Regions from separate parts of the Shouchella oshimensis genome, predicted to be linked through region 1. Evidence: riboswitches for the same ligand, from Rfam matches in the RefSeq annotation. Region 1 holds a riboswitch; each other region holds the start of a gene.
What was found. A riboswitch is a leader RNA that binds a small molecule or an ion and turns the genes downstream of it on or off. The one in region 1 is predicted to bind S-adenosylmethionine.
Positions count from the first base shown of each region.

Region 2: another riboswitch for S-adenosylmethionine. It lies ahead of NDM98_RS08485 (methionine ABC transporter ATP-binding protein); the one in region 1 lies ahead of NDM98_RS06315 (2,3-diketo-5-methylthiopentyl-1-phosphate enolase).
Region 3: another riboswitch for S-adenosylmethionine. It lies ahead of metK (methionine adenosyltransferase); the one in region 1 lies ahead of NDM98_RS06315 (2,3-diketo-5-methylthiopentyl-1-phosphate enolase).

Region 1 covers NZ_JAMQJY010000001.1:1,157,276-1,163,405, forward strand. Annotated here, with positions in the region: gene NDM98_RS06305 (methylthioribulose 1-phosphate dehydratase) at 1-189, opposite strand, end outside; gene NDM98_RS06310 (2-hydroxy-3-keto-5-methylthiopentenyl-1-phosphate phosphatase) at 189-869, opposite strand; gene NDM98_RS06315 (2,3-diketo-5-methylthiopentyl-1-phosphate enolase) at 866-2,098, opposite strand; SAM riboswitch class I at 2,176-2,286, opposite strand; SAM riboswitch class I at 2,466-2,612, shown strand; gene NDM98_RS06320 (sugar ABC transporter substrate-binding protein) at 2,687-3,790, shown strand; partial or broken gene NDM98_RS06325 (sugar ABC transporter ATP-binding protein) at 3,802-5,297, shown strand; gene NDM98_RS06330 (ABC transporter permease) at 5,299-6,130, shown strand, end outside.
Region 2 covers NZ_JAMQJY010000001.1:1,578,432-1,584,561, forward strand. Annotated here, with positions in the region: gene NDM98_RS08470 (carboxymuconolactone decarboxylase family protein) at 1-265, opposite strand, end outside; gene NDM98_RS08475 (MetQ/NlpA family ABC transporter substrate-binding protein) at 380-1,255, opposite strand; gene NDM98_RS08480 (methionine ABC transporter permease) at 1,277-1,945, opposite strand; gene NDM98_RS08485 (methionine ABC transporter ATP-binding protein) at 1,938-2,963, opposite strand; SAM riboswitch class I at 3,042-3,158, opposite strand; gene NDM98_RS23935 (MFS transporter) at 3,225-4,043, opposite strand; gene NDM98_RS23940 (MFS transporter) at 3,994-4,503, opposite strand; gene gcvH (glycine cleavage system protein GcvH) at 4,643-5,032, opposite strand; gene NDM98_RS08500 (arsenate reductase family protein) at 5,104-5,460, opposite strand; gene NDM98_RS08505 (hypothetical protein) at 5,614-5,883, shown strand; gene NDM98_RS08510 (spore coat protein) at 5,900-6,130, shown strand, end outside.
Region 3 covers NZ_JAMQJY010000001.1:1,421,775-1,427,904, reverse strand. Annotated here, with positions in the region: gene ytkD (RNA deprotection pyrophosphohydrolase) at 1-243, shown strand, start outside; partial or broken gene NDM98_RS07635 (alpha/beta hydrolase family protein) at 252-1,044, shown strand; partial or broken gene pckA (phosphoenolpyruvate carboxykinase (ATP)) at 1,089-2,670, opposite strand; SAM riboswitch class I at 2,849-2,957, shown strand; gene metK (methionine adenosyltransferase) at 3,088-4,302, shown strand; gene NDM98_RS07620 (gamma carbonic anhydrase) at 4,358-4,870, opposite strand; gene NDM98_RS07615 (alpha/beta hydrolase) at 4,984-5,766, shown strand; gene NDM98_RS07610 (hypothetical protein) at 5,878-6,087, shown strand.

The sequences.
Region 1 (6,130 bases):
GAAATCCTCTGGTGTACGTTTTCGTTTATCCCTACCACTTGCTGTAACTAGAAAACGTAATGGGTCATGACTAACCTTTATAGAAAGGTTACCGCTTGTACCAGGAAACCAATCTCTTGCAGCCAACTCATCCTTAATATCCGCAAGCTCGCTCCATAACGAATCATAAACAGCTTGTGTTGTACTCATTACATGTGCACCTCCAGCTTTGAATCAAGTTTTTCGATAATCTGATGAAAACTAGTAAAAGACGAATGATTAAGTGAAAGCTCACGACATTTTTCTAATAGGAATGAATCACATGCAAATACCTCATCCGCTACCTTTGCCGCCTGTAGATCCGTTATTGAATCACCAATGACAATCTTATAAAACTCTTGATCTGAATACTGCCTAAGTATTGATGGTTTGCAACAACCACAATCATTTGAACAGAACTCATCACAGCTATGTGGCCACGTAATCTGTATAGTACGGCCATCAAAATCACTGCCATTACAGTACAAATCAGGCAACAGTGCAAATGGCTTAAGAATGGGTTCCACAAAAAAATCAATGCCTCCACTTACGATTTTTAATGAAATGTTCTTTTCTCGAACATACGTTAAAAAATCAGAAAATCCATCCCGAATCTCCGCTTGGCTTAACACAAACTCTATGATTTCTTGTTTGCGTTCAACTGGAATTAACTTAAACATCTGACCGACGCCTGAACGAATCGAGATCCGTTCAGCTAAAATGTCGTCCTTAATCGTTTCCAAGCCTGGAGGATTTATGTGTTTCATAAGCCCAATAATATTATCTTTTGTTGTAATTGTGCCATCAAAGTCACAGAAGATGATTGGGTCTTTACCTGCAATCTGTGTCATGTTGGACTACCCCACAACTCAAGTGCTTTTGCCAGTTCTGGTGATTTAGCTGCCGCATCAGATAATGATTGAGTAGCAAGTACTCCTGAAACCGCATCTCGAAAGGCCTTAGCACCTGCTCTTGCTCCACCTGGATGACCGTGAATACCACCGCCTGCGTTAATTACTGAATCAATGCCGAAGTCCTGAATTAGAAGTGGCGTCAAACCAGGATGAATCCCAGCCGATGGAACCGGAAAGGCTTTTTTGAGAGCTCGTTCCTCTGTTAATGCCTGTTTAATATCTATCGTTTCCGACTTTTCCATGGCAACGCTACCGTAAGGAGACGGAAACAAAACAAGGTCCGCTCCGGCTAATCGTAACAATTTACCTAAAAGTACTTTGTTAGATATTCCGTAAAAAGGTGACGCCGTAAGGGCTCCAGAAACAGCTGGATGAGCCATAATTGGAACGTGAATATCCGGATCCTCTGCTAATGCCTGCAAAACATCCAATCCGTATGCAAATACATTAAACAATAAGGCCGTTGCTCCCTGCTCGACTGCTCTTTTTGCTTTGTCTTTTAAGTCAAACGTTCGACCAGTTAGGTTAACCGCATACAGCTTTTGTTCACCTGTCTGTTCATACACCTCTTTGATAATCTTAGAACCAGCTTGAACTCGATCTGAAAAAGGGGTTAATGGATTATCAAATAGAATCTCGTCATCCTTTACTAGATCGACTCCACCTAGCAATTGATCAGCTAGCTGAGATTTAAATTCCGTCATGTCCTTTCCTATCATCCCTTTAAAAATACTCATCACAAGCGGCCGCTCATAGACCTGAAGCTGACTACGAATACCTTCTATTCCAAATTGCGGTCCAGGGAAAGCTTTTTCTAGATCACTAGTAAAATCAATATCTACTAGCTTGATTTCACCATCGAGAGATAGCTTTCCAAAAATCGTTGTTAAAATGGCTGGTAGATCGGCTGAGAAGTTGGCTTGTGGATACGCGATTTTTATGAGGCCCGTTTTTCGTTCTTCCCCAAATAATCGATTGGCTATATCTGTGCTTTTCTCTTCTATTACTTCAACAACTTCACCTTTGTGTTTTTCAAGCTGCTTTTTTTCAAGCGCTTGTAAATGTGTCCATGATCCAATCGTTAACCCAAGGGCAATGGATTCTGCTTTTTTGTGAAGATCTTTTTTTTGATCGTATACTCGATATGTTGCCGTTACAAAACTCATTTTGTTCAGTTCCCCCTTACCTCAATAACAAAAAAATCCTCTTCTAGTGGAAGAGGACAGTGTACCCATTTCTTGTCCTCTTATCTACCAAGGTAACCTTGTGAGAATTAGCACCTTGAATAGCTAAAAAGCCAAAACAGGTTGCCGGGTATCATCGGGTTCGTCCCTCCACCAGCTCTTCATAAGAGTGATACATATGTAATGTTGATAAATATACTATGGATTATGACAGTGAGATTCTATTCTGTCAATTAGTAATAATCATTTTATCAGAATCTATTGACAACGTACAAATTCCCTCGTATTATTTATACCAATTACTCTTATTGGGAAAAAATGATTAAGAGTACACACAACTTTATATACACTCTTATCGAGAGTTGGCTGAGGGAATTGGCCCTATGAAGCCCGGCAACCGACCTAATCATCATTCTACTAATATGATGAAAACCTTTAAGGTTTTAAGGCACGGTGCTACATCCAACAGACTCTTCCCGAGTCTGAAAGATAAGAGGTTGAATCACAGCATTCCGCCTCTTTCTTAAACGAAAGAGGCTTTTTTATATTTTAATAGATGGAGAGATGACCATGATAAAAGGATTTGGGGTTAAAACATTAGGAATGACTGCTGCTGCTGTAATTGTACTTGCTGGATGTGGTGATAGTGAGTCCTCGCAAGCCGAAGCAGATGTCAAATTAGACGGAGTACCTGAGAGATTCGCTACAGGTGAAGGCGCCAAAATAAAGGTCATTCGCAAGATTGGTGGAGATGACCATACTGCTCAATATTTGGCCGGAGTACAAGAAGAAGGTGAAGCGTTAGGTTTTGATGTCGATGTATTTACCGCAAATGGGGATACAGCAAGTTATCATGACGCCATATCTCAAGCAATAGATGCCGATTATGACGGCTTAATTCTTTCACATGGTGATGATGCCGCTACCGTAGATGCCGTACAACGAGCTGTTGATAAAGGGATTGAGGTTGTAACGTTTGATTCCAATAGTGATTTAGAATCGATTGATGGTGTGACACTCACCTCCCAAGATGATGAGGAGCTTGCAACACTAGCCCTTGATCAACTAGTTGAAGATTTTGATGGAGAGGCAAATATTCTCTACTTATGGGTTGATGGTTTCCCTCCAATGGTAAGACGCGATTCAATCTATCAGGAGGTTCTTTCTGAGCAACCTGGACTTAATGAATTGGAGCGATTTGGTGTTGCCGCAGAAGATACTTCTACCCAAACTCAAAATGCAGTAGCTGCGTTACTTAATAAGTACCCTGAAGGTGAAATCGATGCGATTTTTGCGACTTGGGATGCCTTTGCAATTGGAGCAGCACGTGCACTTGATGAAGCAGGACGAGATGAAATCAATATCTATGGAATTGATGTATCAAATGCTGACCTTCAAATCATGCAACAGGAAAATAGCACATGGGATTATACTGCAGCCGTTGATCCTAAGTTAATTGGTTCTATCAACCTACGAATTCTTGCCAAAAAGCTAGCCGGTGAAGAAACACCTCAATTTTATGATTTAGAAGCATCGCTCATTTCTCGGAAGCAATTATTAGAAGCAGATGATGACGTCAATATGGTCTCATTAGCTGAGGTCATTCCAAACTGGGGTGAATCAGACGCGTTTGAAGAAGAATGGATGACTATATTAAAAGAACATAACGAATAATAGGTGATTTGATGAAGCTACGTATGGAAAAGATCTCCGTTTCTTATCCGGGAGTCAAGGCGCTTGATCAGGCTTCTTTTGAAGTAAGCGGCGGCTCTTCACACGCACTAATTGGTGCGAATGGCGCGGGAAAATCAACGTTAATGAAAGTACTGTCTGGTTCAGAAAGTCATTACGACGGCACCATTCTAATTGACGGACAACATGTTTCGATCCATTCACCAAAGGATGCGCAAAAGCATGGTATCCAAATTGTTCATCAGGAAGTTGATGCTGGATTAGTTCCATACTTAACGGTCGCTGAGAACATACACCTTTATACATTTGGTTCTAGTCAGAACAAGAACGCCTTTATTCATTGGAGTCTTGTTCACAAAAAAGCTTCAGAGGTTCTCGATTCATTAGGTATCAATGTTTCTTCTAAAACGTTAGCGAGTGAGCTCACGCTTGCAGAAAAACAAATGGTTCTTATTGCACGAGCCGTTTTGACAGATTGTCGGCTATTGATCCTAGATGAACCAACAGCCCCATTAAGTCTTTCTGAAACCAAGCAATTGTTTCGGATTGTACGAGATCTACAGAGCAAAAACGTAGCAGTGGTGTTCATCTCGCATCGTTTGCCTGAGCTGTTTGAAATTTGCGATATCATTACGGTTATGAGGAATGGGCAAGTAGTTTCATCAAGACCTATTCCTGATACGTCAATTGACCAAGTCGTTGAGCAAATGCTTGGAGAACCTTTAAGCCAGCAATTTACAGACAGAGTTTCCGAGATGGGTGACACATTTTTAGAAGCTCATTCAGTATCAGATGGCAGCAAAATTAATCATGTATCCCTACATGTTAAAAAAGGAGAAATTCTTGGATTAGCTGGCCTAGTTGGAGCTGAAAAACCGAGCTTTGCAAGCTACTCTTTGGAGCTTCTACGATGACATCCGGCTCACTTTTGATTAACAAAAAGCCAGTTGTCATTTCCTCTCCTTATGATGCCGTTTTTCATGGAATGGCTTTTGTGCCTGAAGAACGACGAAAAGAAGGCGTCCTAATTAATGAATCTGTTTTAACTAACCTATCAGCTGCCAATCTAGGAAGCTTCAGTAAGCGATTTGGTTTTTGGAATTTCAAAAAAGAACAAGCGAGTGCTAAAACGATGATTTCAGCTCTTGGGATCAAAACACCTCAAGCTGAAACATTGGTCAAAAATCTTTCTGGCGGGAATCAACAAAAGGTCGCGATCGGCAAATGGTTAGTCGCTGATGCAGACCTGTACCTTTTTGATGAACCAACTAAAGGTGTTGATGTTGGGGCCAGAAAGGATATTTTTGAATTAATTGCAGAACTCGCAGCGAGAGGAAAAGCGGTCATTTACGCCTCGTGTGAACTATCAGATATCATCGGTATGACAGATCGTACCTATGTTCTTTACGATGGGCATATTGTAAAGGAACGAATAACCGCAGAAACAAATGAAGAGGAACTGCTATTCCTTTCTACTGGAGGCAATTAAGATGGCTGAACCTGAAGTGAAACAAACTTCATCTTTTGACTTATTTCGTTTTTTATATAAATACGGAACGGTTATTCTAATCGTTTTATTAATTGTTGGATTCTCTGCCGCAAATCCATCGTTCCTGCAAACGAGTAATATTGTGACCATCCTTCGCTCTATCTCCATTGTCACAATTATTGCGATTGGCATCACCATCTCCCTCTCAGTTGGAGGGTTTGATTTATCGGTTGGCTCAGTCGCCTCTCTTTCAAATGCAATGGTCATTTCGATGTTTGTTTGGTATTCACAAACACCCGTTATTGCAATTGGTGCAGCCATTGCTGCCGCACTTCTTGTTGGTGCACTTAATGCCTTTTTAATCGTAAAAATTAAAATTCCCGATCTCCTACTAACCTTAGCGATGATGTTTATCATTCAAGGTGTCGCCTTAACCTACACAAGAGGCGCCACCATATCTGAAAATATGATTATGTCTAATGGAAGTTATGCAGAGGGTACGATTAGTCCCTTTTTCGCTAAAATTGGTCAGGTTCCATACATCATTTTAATCATGGTAGCGTGTGTTGTTGTTGTTCATATCTTTTTAACGTATACCAAACATGGCCGCAGCCTTTATATCATTGGCGGAAATGAAGAAGCTGCCAGACTTTCTGGCATTGCAGTAAATAAGTATAAAGTGATTGCATATCTGCTCTCCGCTTTTTTTGCAGCATTAGGTGGGATTGTCCTAGCCTCTCGAGTGATGACAGCTGAAATAAATGCGGGTGGTCCCTATTTAATGGACGCAGTTGCGGCATCGTTTATTGGATTTGCTGTTTTTGGAGCAGGTA
Region 2 (6,130 bases), 420 kb from region 1:
TCTCGTCCTCACTACAGCCTTGATCAAGACAACCTTTAGTATGATAGATAATACAGTATTCGTCTTGAGAATAGACACTTATTCCAAGAGCAATTAACTGTTTCCCTTTTTTCGTTAAAGTTCCCTCTTCAAAACACGTTTCCGTAAATTTATTATAACTTTTCGCAATATGAGGCAGTTTCTGTGTAAAGGATTGTAATCCCTCTTTGTACGTATGAAGTGCCTCTTGTATTGTATTATCTTGCTGGGATTGCTGTTGATCCATCTCTCTCAAACCCCTTCTACTTAGCTTAGTATGCCAGTAGTATGAGCTTATTTATAAGGAGTTATGCGAAAAAAATAGCACACCTAATTTGGTGTGCTACATGTTGTTATGTTGCTATTCTGTTACTGGTACAACCGCACCTTCATAGTTTTCATTAATAAAGTTTGTGATTTCTTCAGAGTGAAGAACCTCAACTAACTTTTGAATATCCTCACGATCTTCTTCACCAGCACGAACAACGATTAAGTTGGCAAATGGATTATCAGAATCACCTGACTCAGTGATTAAACCATCATCTGTAGGATTAAGATCAATCTCAAGTGCATAGTTTGCATTAATAATGATTGCGTCTCCTTCGTTGTTTTCGTACGCCTGAGGAAGCAATGCAGGATCAACATTGTTCACAAACTCAAGATTTTTCGGGTTTTCTTCAATATCATCTAGTGTCGCTTCATAACCAACGCCATCTGCAAGTGTAATAAGGTTCTCTTGAGCTAGCAAATGAAGAGCACGTCCTTCTTCAGCCACGTTATTACTGAAAATAATCGTACCGCCATCAGGAATCTCATCCACACTGTCATATTGAGACGAATACAATGCGTAAGGTTCGATGTGAATAGCTCCAGCTACTGCAAAGTCATAGCCAAACTCTTCTGTTTGTTGATCTAGATAAGGCTGATGTTGAAAGAAGTTCGCGTCCACTTCTTCGCCATCTAAAGCAATGTTAGGGATGACATAGTCTTGAGCGACAACAATGTCTAGCTCAATTCCTTCTTCTTCTAATGTACTAGCTGCTTCCTCAAGAATTTCAGCATGAGGTGTGTTTGACGCACTAATCTTAAGGGTTGTTGTTTCCTCTTCAGCAGGTGTGTCCCCGCCTGTAGTACTACCAGTGTCACCGTTGTTGCTGTCTTCATCACCTGATGTCCCGCAAGCTGCTAGTGCTAGTACAAGACCTGCCGTTCCAAGCGTACCTAAGAATTTTTTCATGTCTCTTTCCCCCATCTCTTTTTATCGTTTGTCTGTAATATATGTGAAAAAATCGCCGATCCACTGGACGATAAATACAACCAGTAGAATTACGATTGTTGCCACCAAGGTTACATCGCTATTCCCTCTCTGGAACCCTTCTTGATAAGCAAGTGTTCCAAGACCACCGCCACCTACAATACCAGCCATTGCTGTATAACCAATCATCGCAATTGTAGTGACTGTAATCCCTGAAATAAGTGCAGGTGTTGACTCTGGTAATAACACTTTAAAGATAATTGTTGTAGAAGAAGCTCCCATTGATTGCGCAGCTTCCACAACCCCACGGTCAATTTCACGCAGTGCGATTTCAACCATCCGTGCATAAAATGGAGCAGCCCCTATGATTAACGCAGGCAGTGCTGCAGTTGGACCTAGAAAGGTCCCAACAAGAAATTTGGTTAAAGGAATAATGAGAATTAACAAAATAACAAATGGGATCGATCGTGTAATATTCACATAGGCTGCAATGACCGCATTTACCGGTCTATTCGCCCATAGATTTCCCCTACCAGTTAAATATAACAGTAAACCGAGTAGAATACCAAGAATAAATGTGGCAATTAGTGAAATTCCCGTCATATAGAGAGTTTCAACTGTTGCATCCCACATTCGATCCCAACTAACTTTAGGAAATAGTGTCTCAAGCACGGCGTAACACCTCCGCTTCAACCTCTTTGGTCATAATAAAATCTAATGCTTTTTTCTTTTCCGACTCATCACCTGTGATTTGAATAAATAATGTACCGTAAGATCCACCTCGAACCTTGGTAATTTTCCCGTGAAGAATCGATACATCAATTTGGAAGGTACGGATTAATTCAGAGATCAAAGGACGCTCTGCACTTGTACCAGAAAAAGTGAGCTGAACAACATCTCCTGATCCCGCTTCACTTAGAATCTCCTGGATTGTCTCTTCCGTATCATCCTGCTCTGTAATTTGTTTTAAGAATTCTTTTGTCATCTCTTCTTTAGGCTGACGGAATACATCTAGGACTGGTCCTTTTTCTACGATCTGACCATTATCCATAACCGCTACCTCTGAACAAATTTTACGGATGACATGCATTTCATGTGTAATAAGCACAATGGTAAGGTTTAGTTTTTTATTGATATCAACTAAAAGGTCTAGGATCGACTCAGTTGTTTTAGGGTCCAGAGCAGATGTGGCTTCATCACATAACAACACCTTTGGATTATTGGCTAATGCCCTTGCAATCCCTACCCGTTGCTTTTGTCCACCACTCAGTTGTGAAGGATAGCTTTTGTCACGACCCTCTAGTCCAACTAGCTGAATCAATTCTTTAACTCGCTTGTCTCGTTGCTCACCTTTCACACCAGCAATCTCAAGAGGGAAGGCAATATTGTCATATACAGTGCGCGACCATAATAAATTAAAATGTTGAAAAATCATACCCATTTCCTGGCGTGATTTTCGTAATTCTTTAGTTGTTAATTTAGAAATGTCTCGTCCATCTATTTTGACCTCTCCACTAGTCGGGCGCTCTAACATATTTAGCATGCGAATCAGTGTACTTTTTCCCGCACCACTATATCCGATGATGCCAAAAATCCCGCCTTTTTCAATGGTCAAATCAATTCCATCTACAGCCGTCACTGCTCCACTTTTTAGCTCAAATATTTTTTGTAATCCTTTTAATACAATCACTTTGTAATCCTCACTTTCTATTAAACTATATAGAAAAAAACCTTCCCGCAGATAAGCAGAAGGTTTATATTAATCCCTCTCTCATCTTTCAAAGTGAATCATCACTTTGCTTGGATTTAGCACCTGCAGAACCGAAATCAGTTCCGTGGTTGCCGGGCATCAAAGGGCCAGTCCCTCCGCCACTCTCGATAAGAGTTATTAAATTTTTATGTTAGATTTTATGCTAAGTTGGGAAAATCATAGCATGCTATTGTAGCTTGGTCAATTCTTTTCAACAACTAGTGGTGCTGGAATATCTTTCTGACGTCTTCCAAATACAAAATAGAAATAAATGGACCCGATTAAATACAGACAAGCTGTAATCGAAAAAACAATCGCGTAGCCAGTGTACGAACCATATGCCAACACAATTCCCATTGAGACAGGTCCCATTACTGCCCAACCTAATTGGAAAACCATTTGACCAAGTGAGTTGGCAAGTCCTCTCATAGATGGATCAACCAAACGCATCATCAGGGCAGAATGAATAGGGTTTCCTGCATTCATTAACGCTTGTCTAAACAGGAATCCAATCACTGCTAGCCATAGAATTTCGGTGTAAGCAGATAATAGAAGGAATGGCAGAGAACCAAGCTGTAAAATGACCACTGCCCTTACCTCTCCAAACCGCTTAACAACACTCGGACCGATTAGTAAGGCAACTGCCGTCATCGCCTGTCCTAACGCAAGAATGATACCTACTAAAGAATAACTAATGTCAAAGCGATCCGTGAAATAAAGGTTAAGATACGGGATTACCAAGCCTGATCCAAACCCAATTAAGATGCTAGCAATAGCAAATAGAAGAATTAATTTTAAAGAATCTTTTTTCTCAGCTAATTGCTTAAAGCCTGACAGTCGTCTCGTTTGAATCGTTTGTACCTTTCGTTCTTCTTTGATTTTGAAAAGTGGTAATAACCCAATGCAGACAATGAATACACCTACTAATAATGTAAACCTCACGCTATTAAGCATCGTTATCTGAAACAGGCTATGTAGGGCATCTGTCATCACACCACCCAAGCAAATTTCCGATAACATTTGCCGCCATCATAAATGCTGCATTTAGACTAAATAGATGTACTCTCTCAGATTCCCTTGAATTCTCAGCAAGAAGTGGAATAGCCGTGACTTGAATAAAAGCCATAAAAAATCCTGTGACAAAGGCTCCTATTATCAATAAGTCCTCTGCAATGCCAATGCTTCTTAAAATTAAGCTAAGCATAACCGCCACAGAACCTATGACAATTAACCGCTTTCGACCAAGCCGATCACTTAAGAGTCCAACTGGCAGAAGTGCAATAGCTGTTGCTGTGGCTTGCATTGCGATCACGCGTCCATTCACATCATCCGAAAAACCCAACTCACGAATATAATAATTATAAATTACCATAAAAATGCCCATTCCTACATTAAGCAAAAAAGACGCTATCAGGAATAGACGAATATTTTTGTTATAGCCTTTTAATTTACTCGACCATTCTTTTGCAAATTGAGCCATCTGCCCTCACCTATACCCGTTCTTATTTCGCTACCCTAAGTAATCATATACGAAGTCTGTTAAGATGAGAAGACTTAAGTACAAGAAACACTAAAAAAACCCATCAAGGCAAGTTGCACTTGATGGGTTTAACATTCGATTAATCTTCGCTAATCATTGTGTTGTATTCGTCTGCAGACATAAGCTTCTCAACTTCTGCAGAGTCTTTAGGCTCAACAACAATCATCCAAGCCTTTTCATATGGTGATTCATTAACGAATTCAGGTGAATCATCTAACTCTTCGTTAATTTCAACTACTTTTCCACTAATAGGAGCATACAGCTCAGAAACGGTTTTTACAGACTCAACACTGCCAAACGGCTCGTCCGCTTCAATTTCATCGCCAACCTCTGGTAGTTCAACAAACACGATGTCTCCAAGCTCAGACTGAGCGAAGTCTGTAATACCAATACGGACTTTCTCTCCTTCAGTTTTGACCCACTCGTGTTCCTCTGAATATTTAAGTTCTGCTGGTAATTTGTTGCTCATGTTATAACCCCTCCATCAACTTGTTCGATTCTGCATTCATTATAACCGAACTTCCTCATAAAAAAAACGAGTTAGCTCCAGTTTTGTTCAAATTGTTCTTCCTTAAATCCAAGAGTTACCTTGCTACCATCTGTTGTAATTGGTCTTTTAATAAGCATTCCATCAGATGAAAGTAGTTCCAACATCTCACTTTCACTCATAGAAGCTAACTTATCTTTCAAACCCAATTCACGGTATTTTTGACCACTTGTATTAAAAAATTTCTTAAGCTCGAGCCCACTTTTCTGATACAAATCAGCTAACGTGTCGGCAGAAGGTGGAGATTCAACAATATGTACAGCGTTCACTTCAACGTTTTGTTCCTCTAACCACTTTTTTGCTTTACGACATGTTCCGCATTTTGGATACTGGTAAAACGTTACACTCATTTATGGCACCTCCTTTGAGATTATATCAACTGTTATTATGTCCGATTTTTACGTTCGCTACAATTGATACGCTTTTGATGGATAAAATCAGCCTCTTTTTTTCAAACTAAGAGCGTATGACTTAAATTTAATGTTAAAAAGGAGGCCATTTACATGCAGCAACAACAAGGAACACAAGCAAACCAGCAACAGAACTTCATCTCCGAACCACCTCAAGTCATTTCAACAAAAGATCATCTCTACATCAATGACATGTTATCGTGGAACCTACTTGCTATGAAAAAAGCTTATTTTTACGCGTCGAACTGTCAGGATGCAGAAATAAAAGAAGCCATTAATCAAGCCGGACAAATGCACAAGCGACACTACGAGCGCCTACTCACCCACCTAAAACCAACAACCGAACAGCCTACTGTTCAATAACGAAAGGAGATCCCTAATGAAAATTCAAAACCAAGAAACAGCTTTCCCAAAAGATACACACATGACTGACCGTGAATTTATTACCGACATGCTGACGACAGAAAAATATATCACGTCAGCTTATGATATCGCCGAAAACGAAGCAAGCCATTCTCAGCTTTATCAAGACATCAATACCATTTATCAAGAATCACAAAATTGCCAGCGACAACTGTATAACATCATGTTCCGAAAAGGACTATACGCA
Region 3 (6,130 bases), 260 kb from region 1:
GCCAGCGTGAAGACCATACAATACATTGGTCAATACACAATAAGCGATCAGCAAATTTGCAAGAACATTTATTTTGCAGAGATTGATGACGTGGAAGAGCAAAACAATTATTTTGAAACAGAAGGACCTGTACTAGTAAATGAATTACCGGACCAAATTGCTGAAAATCAAGACTACAGCTTTATTATGAAAGACGGGGTATTACAGTACTGTTTAGAGTACATACAAAATGTTCAAAAGTAAAAGGTGTGATTGACGTGGGGCAGATTATTCAGAAGCAGAAAGTTCCATCACCTCATCCAGACATCCACTTGTTCATAATCACGTATTGGAGTTCAGGGTTAAGAGTTAAAGGCTACCTTGCTGAGCCTACTTGGAGCTCATCCTTGCCAGGTCTGATTTATCTTCGAGGTGGAATCAAAAATGTCGGAATGGTTCGAGTTCAGCGGTTAATTCAATGGGCCTCGGAAGGTTTTGTTGTGTTTGCTCCTTTTTATCGTGGAAACCGCGGCGGAGAGGGTAACGAGGATTTTGGAGGAAATGACCGTGAGGATGCAGTGAGTGCCGTAGATGTGCTCCTAGAAAACAAACGTTATGATCAAAACCAAGGCATGCATGCGATCGGATTTTCAAGAGGTGGAGTAATGGCTTTGTGGACAGCTATCTATCGGGATGAGGTCAAAAGTATAATAAGTTGGAACGGGGTTACGGATATGTTTCTCACCTACGAGGAGCGTGTTGATCTCAGAAGGATGATGAAGCGAGTCATTGGAGGAACCCCTACAAAGTACCCTGAACGCTACCTGTGGAGGACCCCGTCACTGCAATTAGAATCAATGAAAGCATCGGTGCTTCTTATACATGGTGAGCAGGATGACCATGTCTCAATTGACCATGCTCATCGATTGGAGAAACAACTCCTTGAAAAAAAGAAGCCGGTTGAGAGCTTGGTACTTTTCAGCATACACGCATCAATTTCCACTAAAAGAGCAGCAACGTACCTTACATGAAGCGGCGATATGGATGAAAGCCCAATCTAAATAACGAAAAAAAGTGTCATCAAATGATGAACACTTTTTTTCGTTATTCTATCTTGGTCCAGCTTGAGTGATCTCATCAGCTAGGCCAGTAAATTTTGTGAAGTTTTGCTTGAAGTTATCTGCCAGCTCAGCCGCTTTTCGTTCGTAGGCATCTGGATTTGTCCAAGTTGATTTAGGTTGAAGAACCTCATCGGGAACTCCAGGGCACTGCTTTGGAATGTGTAAGCCAAACACTGGATCCTCGGTTGTCTCAACATTTGCTAATTCTCCCTGTAAGGCTGCTTGCACCATAGAACGTGTATGCGTAAGTTTCATCCGTTGACCTACTCCATATGGTCCACCAGACCAACCTGTATTAACTAGGAATACATCTACATCATGTGTTCTAATCAAGTCACCTAACATTGAAGCATAACGGTGTGCTGGCAATGGCAAAAATGGTGCTCCAAAGCAAGTAGAGAAGGTTGCTTCAGGCTCTGTAATGCCTCGTTCTGTCCCAGCAAGTTTACTTGTGTATCCAGACAAGAAATGATACATCGCCTGCTCACGCGTTAATTTACTGATAGGAGGTAAAACCCCAAATGCATCAGCAGTTAGAAAAATTATGGTATCTGGATGCCCGGCAATACTTGGCTCAAGTGCATTTGGAATGTAATCAATTGGATACGCTGCACGGGTATTCTCTGTTAGCGAGACGTCGTTGTAATCAGGCTCACCATTTTCCTCAGAAACCGCCACATTTTCAAGTACTGTTCCAAATTTAATTGCATTCCAGATCTGTGGTTCTTTTTCTTCAGAAAGATTTATGCACTTTGCGTAGCAACCACCCTCAATGTTAAAAACACCATTTTCAGACCAAGCATGCTCATCATCCCCTATTAATAAACGATCGGGTGATGCTGAAAGTGTGGTTTTACCTGTACCGGACAATCCAAAAAATAATGCCACATCTCCCTCTGCACCGGTGTTTGCTGAGCAATGCATCGACAAGACATTCTCCTCTGGAAGAAGGTAGTTCATAATTGAGAAAATTGATTTTTTCATTTCTCCAGCATATTCAGTTCCACCAATTAGAATCACTCGTTCTTCAAAGGAGATCATCACAAAGGCTTCAGAATTCGTTCCATCAATTGTCGGTTCTGCTTTAAATGTTGGTGCAGAAACAATGGTGAAAAGCTCACGATCAAGCGTTACATCCGTAGAGCTTGGGCGAATAAAAAGCTTGCGAGCAAACACTTGGTGCCACGCAAATTCATTAATGACTTGAATTGGTAGTCGGTAGGCAGTATCTGCTCCTGCAAAACCTTGAGAAGCAAAAAGCTCTTCTTTTTCACCAAGGTGAGAAAGAACTTTATGATATAACGAAGTAAAGACCTCTTTTGATATTGGCTTGGTTAACTGGACCCCAATCAATGGTGTCACGAACCGAGTCCTCTTGAACAACAAATTTATCCTTAGGAGAACGACCAGTGTACGCACCGGTTTCTACGCTAAGTGCGCCTGTTGCTGTAAGTATACCCTCACCTCTTTGGAGAGAGCGTTCAACCAAACGAGAAACAGATAGGTCATGTTTGGTTTGTGGACTTGATAATAATTGTTCTAATTTCACCGGGATATTCATGGTTTTCAAAGCGCATTCTCCTCTCGAATGATCATCTTATATGGTTGGTTAATGCTAATTAGTATAACACATTAATATTATTAGTCTATACTTTATGTGCGTCTTTTTAGATATAGTGATTAAACTTTGATTAACCTTGCTATGATTGACTTTTCAGTATCGATGTTATATAATTTTTCGCGAACGGATCTTATCGGAGAGCCGGCGGAGGGACAGGCCCAAAGAAGCCCAACAACCACCATTTTAATAAAATGGAAAGGTGCTAACCTGCAAGGCATTGCCTTGAACGATAAGAGGTTAAAGGACAACATTTCAACCCTTTTCCTCAGTAAGGAGGATTGGGGTTTTTTATTGTGTATATTTAATCTCAACCTGGTAATCAGGCTGATAAGAGAAGATTAGAATGAGTTGGAAGGGTGAAAAGAGATGGCAGAATTTAAAAGTCGACAGCTATTTACATCAGAATCGGTGACAGAGGGACATCCAGATAAGATGTGTGATCAAATTTCTGATGCGATCTTAGATGAAATCTTAAAGAAAGATCCTAATGCTCGTGTAGCATGCGAAACATCTGTGACTACAGGCCTTGTATTAGTTGCTGGAGAAATTACAACTAGTACATATGTTGATATTCCACGTGTCGTGCGTGATACGATTAAAGGTATTGGTTATACACGTGCAAAATACGGTTTTGACGCAGAAACTTGCGCTGTTCTTGTTTCAATTGATGAACAATCAGCTGATATTGCTCAAGGTGTGGACAAAGCACTAGAAGCACGTGAAGGGCAAATGACAGAAGAGGAAATTGAATCAATTGGTGCTGGAGACCAAGGTTTGATGTTTGGTTTTGCAACCAATGAAACAAAAGAGTTAATGCCACTACCTATCTCTCTGAGCCATAAGCTAGCTCGTCGTTTGGCAGAGGTTCGTAAAGAGGAGATCATTGACTATCTACGTCCAGATGCTAAAACGCAAGTAACAATAGAATATGATGAGCAAGGAAAACCTGCACGAGTTGACACAATTGTTATTTCAACACAACATCATCCAGAGACTACTCTGGAGCAAATTCAGCATGACATGAAAACTCATGTGATTAACGAAGTTGTACCTGCAGAGTTAATTGATGAACAAACAAAATATTTTATTAATCCAACAGGTCGTTTTGTCATCGGCGGACCTCAAGGGGATGCAGGACTTACAGGTCGCAAAATTATCGTTGATACGTATGGTGGATACGCACGACATGGTGGGGGAGCGTTCTCTGGTAAGGATGCAACGAAGGTTGACCGTTCTGGAGCATATGCTGCTCGCTATGTAGCAAAAAACATTGTGGCTGCTGGCCTTGCTGACAAGGCAGAGGTACAGCTTGCATATGCAATTGGTGTAGCCCAACCTGTATCAATAGCGGTTGATACATTTGGAACAGGAAAAGTATCAGAAAGTGAACTTGTTACACTTGTTCGCAAAAACTTTGATCTTCGTCCAGCAGGTATTATCCGTATGTTAGATCTACGTCGTCCGATCTACAAGCAAACGGCTGCTTACGGTCACTTTGGTCGTACGGATGTAAGCTTACCGTGGGAAGAAACAGACAAAGCGGCTGTATTAAAAGAACAAGCAAGTATTAAAACGGTTTAATCTATTTCAAAAAAGCATCCAACAATCATTTGATTGTTGGATGCTTTTTATTTTACTAAGACTGCATTTGTTTATAGAGTTGACCTTTTTCTACATATTCTGTACGAATTCGCTCCATATCAGCCAGGTCATCATCATTAAGGTCACGAATCACTTTTGCAGGACGACCAAAAGCAAGTGTATTTGGCGGAATAACTTTACCAGGAGGCACTAAACTGCCTGCTCCAATAAAAGCACCTTCTCCTATAACAGCTCCATCAAGTATCGTTGATCCCATTCCGATCAATGCCTTTTTATGGATGGTACAACTATGTAGCATCGCTTGGTGTCCAACTGTAACATCATCCTCAATGATGAGTGGATACTTTGGACTTTGATGAAGCAAGCTTTGATCTTGGATATTTACTCGTTTCCCGATGCGTGTAGGGGAGACGTCTCCGCGAATAACCGTTTGGAACCAAACACTTGATTCATCCCCTATTTCTACATCACCAGTGATCGTAACGTAATCGGCAATAAAGGCACTTTCAGCAATAAGTGGCTTTTTATTTTGATATGGATAAATCATATGTGCTCATCCTTTCCGTCTCATAAAAAAAACGCTATACTTAATTCTAACGTAAAATGATAAGAAGGTAAAAATTCAACAAGATTCTACTGTGGAGCAAGGAGATGATCAGTGTGTGGAAATGGGAAGTAACAGAGCCTAGAGGTGTAGTCGTCATGGTTCATGGAGCAGGTGAGCATCATGGACGTTACCAATGGCTAGCTAAGAAATGGAATGAGCATGGATTTGACGTCATCATGGGGGATTTACCTGGTCAAGGTAAAACACGAGGTCGACGTGGTCATATTCAATCCTTCCAGCAATACTTAGATACTGTAGAAGAATGGCTGAATGAAGCAAGGCAAAAACAACTTCCAATTCTACTCCTTGGACACAGTATGGGCGGATTAATCTCTATTCGTACCGTGATGAAAAGAGATAATTCATTAATCTATGGAGTCATTTTATCTTCACCATGTTTGGATTTAAGCCATCCATTACCAAAAGCAAAAAAAGCGGCCTCTAAAGTTTTGCAGCATGTTGCACCTACCTTTAGTGTGAACTCCGGTATTCGATCAGATCGAGCAACACGTAACCAAGAGGTTATTGAAGCCTATTTAACGGATCCACTTAAAGTAAGTAAAGTGTCTGCGAGATGGTACCAAGAATTAGAGAAAACAATGCGTGTGACCAGACGTTATCCAGAAAAATTCCCTAATATCCCTTTGCTAGTTCTTCAAGCAGGTGAGGATTATTTAGTTGATAAAAATGCAACGCAAGAGTGGTTTAATCATTTAATCCTTACTCAAAAATCATTTAAAGAGTGGGAAGGCTTATACCATGAGCTATTTAATGAACCAGAGAGAGACGAAGTTTTTCGACATGCCATCAGTTTTGTCAACTTGATGTTCCCATAATACATTTTTGAAAACAGTGAGCACACGGGGTGCTTGCTGTTTTTTTGATTGGCGAGGTGTGGGTGGAGCAATGGACGCTGGAATTGGAGCAATGGAGGTGAGAGTGGAGCAATGGACGCTGGAATTGGAGCAATGGAGGTGAGAGTGGAGCAATGGACGCTTGGAAATGGAGCGATGGAGGGAAGAGTGGAGCAATGGGCCATGGAAATGGAGCGATGGAGGGAAGAGTGGAGCAATGGGCCATGGAATCAAAACGATAGAGGGGAGATTGAAACTATAGCCCCTGGAATCAAAACGATAGAGGGGAGATTGAAACGATAGAACGCGAAATCAAAACGATGGAGGGAAGATTGAAACGATAGCC